One region of the Paenibacillus sp. 1-8 genome, then DNA from elsewhere that is predicted to be linked to it. Evidence: predicted binding sites of a transcription regulator. Region 1 holds the regulator's gene; the other holds the start of a gene.
The links. The regulator Rex, encoded in region 1, represses fermentation and respiration genes when NADH is low (regulators of the CRP and FNR family bind a similar motif). The targets are predictions, from matches to a motif close to TTGTGAAATATTTCACAA.

Region 1 (5,841 bases):
AATGAGCACACATGGGTAGAAATCCGGGGAGGTGATGCTTCCGAAGCGAGCTTTCCTACGGAAAGCTTTTAAGGCGAACACTACCGCTTGTACCAGCACCATTCCGCCTACTCCGTTTTTATGTACATCTATGATAAACACTACTCAAACAAAAAAATAAACAGACGTAAATACGAAAATAATCGTATTTGCGTCTGTTTAGTCTCACATTCAATCCGAACTGCACATTCGTTTCAGGAATACAGTCATTTGATAAAAAGATGGTGTTTGGAGTGGCTCCATGGCGGTCAGCCAGCGGAGTGGGCCATTTGAATCTGAAGAAGCGGAGCGATCGTAAGATTAAATGGACCACGCAGCGCTCTAATGCTCCAACACTCCCAAACCACCATCAGCCACTCCTCACATCACTCTAGTAATTGGGCAAAGTATACTTTATCCCCACCGATCCCCCATCCGAGAAGCGATAAAAGGTATAGTAATGATGACTGCCGTCATCATAAAACAGCTGCCACACATATTGACCGTTAAACACACTCGGCTGAAGACTCACAATATCTGCACCCGGAAGCTGCTGCTGAATCATCGCCGTCATTTTTTGCTCGTCGACTCCGTTTTTCAGTAGCTCGGTATGAACACCACTATTATCTGTGACAGGTACATTCGGTTGGCCCTCCACTTTTTGAAAAGGGACCCACACCATAATATTTTCGTTCTGAGCATTTTCCCCTTGAACTACCCAATCTACCTGATCCCACACAGACTTCCACGTCTTCGTCGTGCTGACGAGTCCACCCGATTGCTTGGCCTTTACGATAGCGGCATTTCTCTCAGTCACCTGGTCTTGAGTAACATAGGAATAATACCAGAAAATGCTGACCAGGATCAGTATGACGGCCAGAACGGCCACCGCTATCCATTTTTTCTTATTTTTCAAACCTGTGCTTCCTCTCTAAGGGGATGTGACACCTGAATTAGCGCGACAGCAGCCCTTCAAAGGCGGCTTGAGCCTCATACTTGATACGTTCCTCATCCATAGTCAGGCACTCACCGTTTTTCACAACCTGACGACCGTCTACCCATACATGAGCCACGTCTTTGGCGCTTGCAGAGTATACAGCATGGGAAATAAGATCCGTACGCGGCAGGAAATGCGCCTGATTCAGATCGAGCGCGATAAAGTCTGCCTTGTTGCCTGCTGCCAGCACTCCTACCTCTTTCAAGCCAATCGACTTCGCTCCGTACTCCGTTGCCAGACGCAACGCCTCACCCGCAGAAACTGCGGTTGCGTCGCCAGATACTCCCTTGTGAATGAGTGCAGCCAGACGCATTTCCTCAAACATATCCAGGTTATTGTTACTGGCGGGGCCATCTGTTCCGAGAGAGACAGTAACGCCTGCACGCAGCAGGTCAGGCACTCTTGCCACACCACTTGCGAGCTTCAAGTTGCTGCCCGGATTATGCGAAACCGCTACACCACGTTCAGCCAGCAAAGCTATTTCTTCGTCATTCAAATAAACGCCATGGGCAACAAGTGAAGGACGGGAGAAAAAGCCGAGCTTATCCAAATGTGCAACTGGACGCAAGCCGTAATCGCGTACGTTTTTCTCTACTTCGGCAATCGTTTCGGACATATGCGTATGCAACGGTAAATCCAGATCGTGCGCTGCCTGTACGAATTTTTCGATAAGCGCAGGCATGCACGTATATGGCGCATGCGGAGCCAGCATGGTCGTAATGCGACCGTCTGCTTTGCCATGCCAGTTACGCGCAAAGTTCACAGCCTCAGCGAGCTTAATCCGCTGCTCTTCCTCCGAACATAGTCCAATCACTCCACGCATCAGACTGGCACGGATACCGGACTCTTCAGCTACACGAGCCACCTCGTCCATATCAACGTACATGTCCAAAAAGGTCGTTGTACCCCCTTTCAGCATTTCCAGCACGGACAAGGACGTACCCCAGTACACATCCGTAGACGTAAACTTGGCTTCCATCGGCCACATTTTTTCCTGTAGCCATACTTGGAGAGCCAGATCGTCCCCATACCCACGTAGCAGTGACATCCCCGCATGACCATGTGTATTCATCAGGCCAGGTAAAAACAGCAGCCCGTTACCGTCAATCGCGTTCGTCTCTTCCTCACCCGCTGGCAAAGTCTCGCCAATGTAGGTGATGCGGCTATCCTCCACGATCATATAGCCGTGGATTACCCCGGCTTCCGGTCTGTTCACGGCAAAGGAGCCGTTTTTAATCATCCATTTATTCGCTGTCATGTTGTGTATCTTCCTTTCCGTTCTCTAAATAATAAGCGAGGCTTAACAAATCCGTTGTAAAATCTGTGGCATGTACCCGAATGTTTGCCGGTGTCTTGAGAGTCGTGGGTGCAAAGTTCAAAATCGCTCCAATCCCGCTCTCAATGAGCCTGTCAGCCACATGCTGTGCTTCAAAATCCGGTACGGTAATAATCCCGATCCGAATGTTTTGTTCCTTCACTGTCACCTCCAGTTCATCCATCGGCTGTACGACCAGCGTATTGATCCTGGTTCCAACTTTATCTGGAACAGCATCAAATACCGCTACAATTTTCATATTGTCTTTTAAATAAGCATTATAATTCGAAAGGGCTTGCCCCAGATTACCTGCTCCGACCAATACCACGTTAATTTGCTGGTCGATTTTCAGTATATGGCGTATTTTCTCGATAAGATAAGTAACATCATAGCCGACACCCTTACGGCCAAAATCTCCAAAATACGCAAGATCCTTACGAATTTGAGCAGGATTCAGATCCAGTCTTTGTCCCAGCTCCTGGGAAGATACCGTAGCCACCTCCCGTTTGTGCAGTGCATTCAGATAACGTAAATATACGGGTAACCTCCGTACAACAGCCTCTGAAATTTTTTCTGATTTCATACTTGCTCCCCCTAATTGTAACGGACACGTTTAGATGTCCGTCCGTTATGCCTCTGTCTCCGGGGCGGATTGGAGCCATTCGGCGATGCGGGGCACCATTTGCTCCGTCGGCATATGCTCCATTTTTGGTCCCGGTAACGAGTACAAAAAGTGCTTCCCGTAATAGGATTCGATCACACGCGTATCGTAAACGATAACGACCCCGTGGTCGCTCGCTGTACGTACCAAACGTCCAAATCCCTGTTTGAAGCGAATGACAGCCTGTGGAACAGACAGCTTCATAAAAGGATTTTTCTTCTGCTGCTGGAGCAACTCACTTTTAGCCTCCAGCAGCGGGTGATTGGGCGGTTGGAACGGCAAGCGCACGATGGCCAGACACGTCAGCGCTTTGCCCGGAATATCGACGCCTTCCCAGAAGCTGCTGGTTCCCAGCAACACGGAAGCTTTGGCCTCCTGAAAACGTCGGGTCAGCTTGCTGCGGCTCCCACTGTCCACGCCCTGCCCCAGCACGGTGATGTCGCTGGAAGACAACGCCTCCTTAAGCGGCTCATACACCTGCCGGAGCATGCGGTAGGAAGTAAAGAGAACGAGCATTCTCCCCCGCGTCGCTTGAGCAGTCGCGCCTAGCGAGCTGACGAGCATATTTACAAAATGCTCATCTCCTACACTGCCCTTCACGCTCGGGAAATCCCTTGGAATGACTAGCAACACCTGATCCCTGTAGTTAAAGGGTGACGGGAGCTGCGTAGTCATCAGCCGCCCTTGATCTGCGGCCTCCTGCAAGCCGAGCTGATCGGTCATGTACTGAAACGACTTATCCACCGACAAGGTAGCAGACGTCAGAATAATGCTTCTTTTTTTGTCAAAAAACATTTCTTTCAGCTGACGGCTCACATCGACGGGCACCGCATAAAATTGCAGCGACTTGCTGCGGAATTGCCCGCTCGCTTCAAGCCAGTATACGGTCGTTTCATCATCCAGCCGCATAAAAAAGCGCAAGCTTTCCCTAATGCCTGCCAAATCCTTGAGCAGCCCCGTAATATCCGTAATGAGGCTGTCAGCCGCATAATCGTCATGTTCTTCCTTCACATCGAGCATCAGCTTGTCGCCCTTGCGCAAAATTTCGCTCATCGTTACATAAAGCTGATTTTCCAGCGCAGCCGCCTGATCCCACTTGGCAGGCTTGGCCGATGGCTTGAGACGGGAAGAAAATTGCCCCGTTTCACCCGGTGTCGCATCACTTCGCTCCGGCAGCATGCCAAACAGCTTGTCGCTCAGCAAATCCCAAGTCTCCTTGATTTCCAGCACGAGCGGATACAACTGGTCGATGGTAGAGGCCCATTCCGTCGATTTCTCATGCCCCGACTTTGCCAACTGCTGACGCAGCGAAGGCAATTGTCCGTTCTTGCTGTCCTTGAACAACCGGGTCAGCGTATGCACGAGTGTGAAATATTTCATATGCATGCCCAGGTGCTTACCAGCGACTTCCTCCAGATGATGTGCTTCATCAATGACCAGATGCTCATAGCTCGGCAATAGCTGATGACTTGCTTTTACGTCCGTGAATAGCTTGGAATGATTCGTAATGACCACATCGGCTATTCCCGCCTCATGGCGCGCACGATGATAAAAGCATTTGCGGAACCATGGACAAGAACGACCAAGACAGGACTCGGAATCACTGCCCACCGTTTCCCAAAAATCTCCGCCACGATTGCTCAGATTGAGTTCTTCATCATCGCCGGTTTCCGTCAACGTCAGCCAGACGATCATCTGGGCGGCTGTAATTAAATCTTCCTTCGGCGTTGCGAAGTCTCTTCTGTTTATTTTATGTTCAAACTTACGCAGACACAAATAATGTCCCCGGCCCTTAAAAATGGCAGCCCGGAACGGGAACGGGATCACCTTGATCAGCATCGGAATATCACGCTCGCGTAATTGCTCCTGCAGGTTGATCGTATGCGTACTTACCATAACTCGCTGTCCATTTTTCACACTGTGATACAGCGAAGGAAGCAAATAACCGAGGGACTTGCCTGTCCCCGTACCCGCCTCGATCAACAGGTGCTTGTCTTCACTCAGCGCCTGATTCACGCCCTCAATCATTTGCGTCTGCGCTTCGCGCTCCTCATATTGGCTCAAGGATGAACGTAAATTGTCTCGCACATCATCCATGTATTCCTCAAAGGAAATACCTGCCAGCGGATTGGGGTCGTCCTCTCTGCGAGGGACATTTAGCTCCGTCCAATCCTCCACCTTCAGTGCAAGCTGACGAAAAAACTGATGACCCTCCAAATCCTGAATAGGATCATGCTCTTTGTCTTCACGCACCCCGTCCAAAAACCATCCGAGGTCACTGTCTTCCTCTGCGAACAAATCACTGAGCCGCTGTATCGTAATCAAAGGCAGCGCGTGAAGCTCATCCAAACATTTTAAAAACACCTCAGCCGTAGCCAACGCGTCGCTGTCTGCTTGATGAGGTCGGTCATGTGCCAGCCCAAATTCAGAAGAAACAAAACCCAACTGATAGGAAGATAGCGATGGAAACATGATTTTCAGAAAATCCATCGTATCCAAAATTCTGCCGGTAAACGGCAAGTATCCGCACCGGTCCAAAGCGTTTTGCAAAAAATTAAAATCAAACGCCACATTATGACCGACCAGCACGACATCGTCCAGCATAGGCACAAGCTCCATCATCATCTCTTCGAGCGCAGGAGCATCCTTGACGTCATCGTCTGTAATCCCGGTCAACCCGGTAATAAAAGGCGGAATGGATCTGCCAGGGTTCACATAAGAACCATAAACACGGGAAATGCTGTTATCATGATCTATAATTGCAAGTCCGACTTGAATGATGTCATCCGCGGACTGGGTGCCTGTCGTTTCAAAATCCAATACCGCAAATTTCATTCGGGCTTAATCCTT
Region 2 (5,841 bases), 160 kb from region 1:
CCTCCATTTTACCAAAGAACGGTTTCTTTTTGTTTTACAATTTGGAGAAAAGGGCCGTCCCCAGCCAATTTTATGACTTTTGGGACAGCCCTCTTTTACATAAAATAAAACAAATAATTTAGATCCGGCAAATCTCACGCGGGCACAGTTCACAATGACATACACCTTGTAGCATTTCCAAATCCTTGACAACGATCATGCCATTATCATATTCGACTGCATTTTTTTTGCGCAAATCACTCAGCATCCGGTTTACACTTTCACGGGTGGCACCGATCATATTGGAGAGGTCGGTATGAGTAATTTTTTTATGAATAAGAATATGCTCGCCGTGAGGCTCTCCATAGGTGTTGCACAGGCGGATTAGCGTGGAGCATAGAGCACCTGGCTTGCCGTACATCATCAAATCGCGAAACTTGGTCTGGGTAATACGGTGGTGGGACCCCATCCATTTCATAAAGTCAATGGCAAAATCACAGTGCTGGCAAATGAGCAGCTCCAAATCCGTATGATCGACAACACCGATATCACTGTCCTCCAGAACTTCGGCAGAAAAGGAATGCTTGGTACCGAAAAATGGATCAGCTTGACCAACAAGATCGCCGCTTTGGTACATATATAGTATAAGTTCCTTACCCTCATCCGTTGTTTTTGTGACTTTCACGCGTCCGCGCTTGATATAAAACAGCTTATCTGCTGTATCTCCTTCCCAGAATAGATGCGAGCTTTCTGGCATGACCCGATCCTTCATCATCACTTGCAGCCGGTTGAAGCTGGTCTCCGAGAAGCAACTGGTGTTGCCGCGGGCTTCCATTACGTTTGTAGGGTTTCTCATCGTCCATTTCCCCTTTGTTTCCTATGTTTTTATCTGCAACTTGATCAATTCAAATTCATTATATACCTGTGCTATGCGTTTTTGGGGTAAGAAGAGGGGGTAAAAGTGGCAGAATTCCAAACTTTGTGATTTAATTCACTTCTTAAAATAAAATTTTAAATACATTGTGAAAAAAATCACAATATATTTTGAAAAGCTGTGTTACGATCAGTGCGTGAACAAGAGATAGTACACGAGATAACAGGAGGATGAGGGAAATGGCTGTTAAAAACGAGGTTATCCAAAAAGAGCAAAGCGCTGAGCAGTATATTCAAACGCTGATTGACCGGGGGAACCGGGCACAGCAGGCTTTCATGAGTATGAATCAGGAGCAGATTGACGAAATCGTACAAGCTATGGCACTCGCAGGAATGGATAAGCATATGCACCTGGCGAAGCTGGCTGTTGAAGAAACAGGACGCGGTGTGTACGAGGACAAAATCACCAAAAACATGTTTGCAACTGAATATGTCTATCATAGTATCAAAAATGAAAAAACCGTCGGTGTCATTGAGGACAATGATTTTGACAGTTTTCAAAAAATAGCAGAACCGGTCGGTATCATTATGGGGATCACTCCTGTGACTAACCCGACTTCCACTACAATGTTTAAAGCGTTGATTGCCATTAAAACACGCAACCCAATCATATTCGGTTTTCATCCATCCGCTCAATCGTGTAGTGCGGAAGCAGCTCGCGTTTTGCTTGAAGCAGCCGTCAAACATGGTGCTCCGGCCGATTGTATTCAATGGATTGAAGCTCCTTCGATGGATAAAACCAATGTACTTATGAATCACCCGGATGTGGCGCTGATTCTGGCAACTGGTGGATCAGCCATGGTTAAGGCAGCATATAGCTGTGGTAAACCTGCACTAGGTGTAGGTCCTGGTAACGTGCCTTGCTTTATTGAAAAAACAGCAGACATCAAGCAGGCTGTGAATGACCTCATCCTCTCCAAATCTTTTGATAACGGTATGATCTGTGCTTCCGAGCAAGCGGTTATTATCGAAGAGCCAATCTTCGAACAAGTGAAAAAATTGATGATCGCTAACGGTTGCTACTTTGTAAATAAAGAAGAAGCAGCTAAGCTCACTCAGGGAGCTATTAATGTAGAGAAATGTGCAGTGAACCCGGCCATCGTCGGACAGTCCGCTGTAAAAATCGCTGAACTGAGCGGCATCACAGTACCGGCAGGGACAAAAATTTTGGTCGCTGAGATTGAAGGGGTAGGAACGAAATACCCATTGTCCGCAGAAAAATTGAGTCCCGTACTGGCTTGCTACAAAGTGAAAAATGCGGAACAAGGTATTCAACGTGCTGCCGAAGTCGTGGAATTCGGGGGCATGGGTCACTCGTCCGCTATTCACTCGCAGGATGAGGATGTTATCGCCCGGTTCGCAAACCGTTTACAAACAGGCCGTATCATTGTAAATGCACCTTCCACACATGGTGCGATCGGTGACATCTACAACACCAACCTTCCATCGCTGACACTCGGTTGTGGTTCGTACGGACGTAACTCGACTTCGTCGAACGTATCGGCAGTCAACTTGATTAATGTGAAAAGGGTGGCGAAACGTACGGTGAATATGCAATGGTTCAAAGTACCTTCCAAAATTTATTTTGAAAAAAATTCGACTCAGTATCTTACTAAAATGCCTGATATCACACGTGTAGCCATTATCACAGACCCTATGATGGTGAAACTCGGATATGTGGATCGTGTCATCCATTATTTACACCAGCGCCAAACACCAGTAGCTATCGAAGTGTTCTCGGAAGTAGAGCCAGATCCGTCGACAGATACAGTAGAACGTGGTACTGAAATGATGAGACGTTTCCAACCGGATTGCATTATTGCATTGGGCGGTGGTTCGCCGATGGATGCAGCTAAAGGCATGTGGTTGTTCTATGAATACCCAGATACTGATTTCAACAATCTGAAACAAAAATTCATGGATATCCGCAAACGGATCTACAAGTACCCACGTCTGGGTCAAAAAGCGCAATTTGTAGCCATTCCTACAACCTCGGGTACAGGTTCGGAAGTTACGTCGTTCGCAGTTATTACAGACAAAAATCAGGGCAACACGAAGTATCCGCTGGCTGACTATGAGCTGACGCCTGATGTGGCAATTATTGACCCAGTGTTTGTATATTCGCTGCCTAAAACGGCTGTAGCGGATACAGGCATGGACGTTCTGACACATGCCATCGAGGCTTACGTGTCTGTAATGGCTAGTGACTACACAGATGCTCTGGCAATTAAAGCCATTCAACTGGTATTCCAATACCTGGAGCAATCGTCTCTGACTGGCGACAAGCTAGCTCGTGAAAAAATGCATAATGCTTCCGCACTGGCAGGGATGGCGTTTGCCAATGCGTTCCTAGGAATTAACCATAGCCTTGCGCATAAATGGGGCGGACAATATCATACAGCCCACGGCCGTACGAATGCCATTTTGTTACCACACGTCATTCGCTATAATGCGAAAAAACCGACAAAATTTGCTTCGTTCCCTAAATATTCGCACTTTGTTGCGGATGAGCGTTATGCAGAAATTGCGCGCATACTGGGACTGCCTGCCCGTACGACTGAAGAAGGGGTTAACAGCTTGATCGAAGCAATCCGCAAGCTGAACAAAACACTTGGTATCGAGGAATCGTTCCAGCAAATCGGCTTTGATGCGAAGGATTTTGAATCGCGTGTGGATTATCTGGCTGACCGCGCTTTTGAGGATCAATGTACAACTTCGAATCCGAAGCTGCCGCTGGTTACCGAATTGGCTGATATATACCGTGATGCCTTCTACGGACGTTTTGACCAATAATATAATAGGTACGAAGAGGCTTGTGACTAAGCATTTTCCCGTTCAATACCAACGCAGGCTCTCTATATAGAGGGCCTGTTGGTTTGGGAAGGGGGGTGAACGGCAAGGATAAAGGTACGGGCGTGAAGCTAGGAAAAATAAAGTGATAAATATCACCTGTATTGTGATTTTTGTCACATACTACACTCTATCATTATTCTACAATAAGGGTGTAAGAAAGGTCCCGACACTGAGCGTAAGACATCGGTGAAAAGGCCGGGCTCGAGACACTATTTAATTGTGAAAAAAATCACAAGTCCGGAAGACCAAACAATTTGGAGGGATTTACATGTCGGTGATTGAGAGAGAATTACAAGAGCAACAATCTGGTTGGAGAGGCTTCAAAAAAGGCAAATGGACTAAAGAAGTTAACGTCAACGATTTTATTGAAACCAATATCTTACCTTATGTCGGCAACGAAGAATTTCTGGTTGGCCCTACCGCCAACACAACTGCACTGTGGGATATTGTATCCGATCTTACCAAAAAAGAGTTGGCAAACGGCGGCGTGCTTGATGTAGACGTGAATACGCCATCCACCATTATTTCACATAAGCCGGGCTATCTAGACCGGGATAAAGAACAAATCGTCGGTGTACAAACAGACGCTCCATTTAAACGCTCCTTGCAGCCGTTTGGTGGAATCCGGATGATGATCGACGCTTGCAAAGCCTATGGCTTTGAAGTACCGCAAAGCATTGTTGACATCTTCACTCATATTCGCAAAACGCATAATCAGGGTGTATTCGACGCTTATACTGATGATATGAGAGCAGCTCGTAAAGCGGGTATTATCACTGGTTTGCCAGATGCATATGGTCGTGGCCGTATTATCGGTGACTACCGTCGTGTAGCACTGTATGGTACAGATTTCCTGATTAAAGACAAAAAGGCTCAATTGAAAAGCCTTGAAGTGGATTCAATGGAAGAAGACGTAATCCGTCTGCGTGAAGAAATTTCCGAGCAAACTCGCGCTTTGAACGAGCTGAAACAAATGGCTGCTGAGCATGGTTTCGACATCTCAAAGCCTGCTAACAACGCGAAAGAAGCTTTCCAATGGGTATATTTTGGCTATCTTGCAGCGATCAAAGAACAAAATGGTGCAGCAATGTCCTTGGGACGTGTATCTTCCTTCCTTGATATTTATACTCAACGGGATATGGAAGAAGGCACAATGACAGAAGAGCAAGCACAAGAATTGGTCGATCATTTTGTTATGAAACTGCGTATTGTTAAATTCCTGCGCACACCTGACTATAATGAACTGTTCAGCGGAGACCCAACATGGGTAACTGAATCCATTGGCGGTATGTCCATTACTGGAGAAACTCGGGTTACTAAAAACAGCTTCCGTTTCTTGCACACCCTGTACAATTTGGGAGCTGCACCGGAGCCAAACCTGACTGTACTGTGGTCAGAAAAATTGCCTGAAGGCTTCAAAAAATATTGTGCCAAAGTTTCTATTGAAACTAGCTCCATTCAGTATGAAAATGATGATCTGATGCGTCCGATTTATGGCGATGATTATGGTATCGCTTGTTGTGTATCGGCAATGAAAATCGGTAAACAAATGCAATTCTTTGGTGCCCGTGCCAACTTGGCTAAAGCTTTGTTGTATGCCATCAATGGTGGTGTGGATGAAAAATCAGGTGCTCAAGTGGGTCCTGAATATCCTGCAATTACAGGTGAAGTGTTGGATTACGAGGAAGTGCTGAGCCGCTTCAAGCCAATGATGGAATGGTTGGCAAAACTGTACATGAACACTTTGAACGTTATTCACTACATGCATGACAAGTACAGCTACGAACGGATTGAAATGGCACTGCACGACCGTGATATTGTCCGTACGATGGCTTGTGGTATTGCTGGTCTGTCCGTTGCTGCCGATTCCCTGAGCGCCATTAAACATGCGAAGGTTAAACCGATCCGTAACGAAAAAGGCATCGCCATTGACTTTGTGATTGAAGGGGAATATCCTTGCTACGGTAATAACGATGATCGTGTAGATAACATCGCAGTAGAACTGGTAGAGTCCTTCATGGGCATGATCCGCAAGCACAAAGCTTACCGGAATGCGATTCCTACTCAATCTGTACT

Region 2: the regulator Rex is predicted to act here: its motif matches at 1,000-1,017, upstream of adhE (bifunctional acetaldehyde-CoA/alcohol dehydrogenase).

The regions. Positions count from the first base shown of each region.
Region 1 covers NZ_CM149995.1:3,056,770-3,062,610, forward strand. The annotation lists gene AC0WRU_RS13745 (cell wall elongation regulator TseB-like domain-containing protein) at 410-934, opposite strand; gene AC0WRU_RS13750 (amidohydrolase) at 972-2,273, opposite strand; gene AC0WRU_RS13755 (redox-sensing transcriptional repressor Rex) at 2,260-2,913, opposite strand; gene dinG (ATP-dependent DNA helicase DinG) at 2,959-5,826, opposite strand.
Region 2 covers NZ_CM149995.1:3,213,077-3,218,917, reverse strand. The annotation lists gene AC0WRU_RS14585 (Crp/Fnr family transcriptional regulator) at 119-835, opposite strand; gene adhE (bifunctional acetaldehyde-CoA/alcohol dehydrogenase) at 1,093-3,705, shown strand; gene pflB (formate C-acetyltransferase) at 4,034-5,841, shown strand, end outside.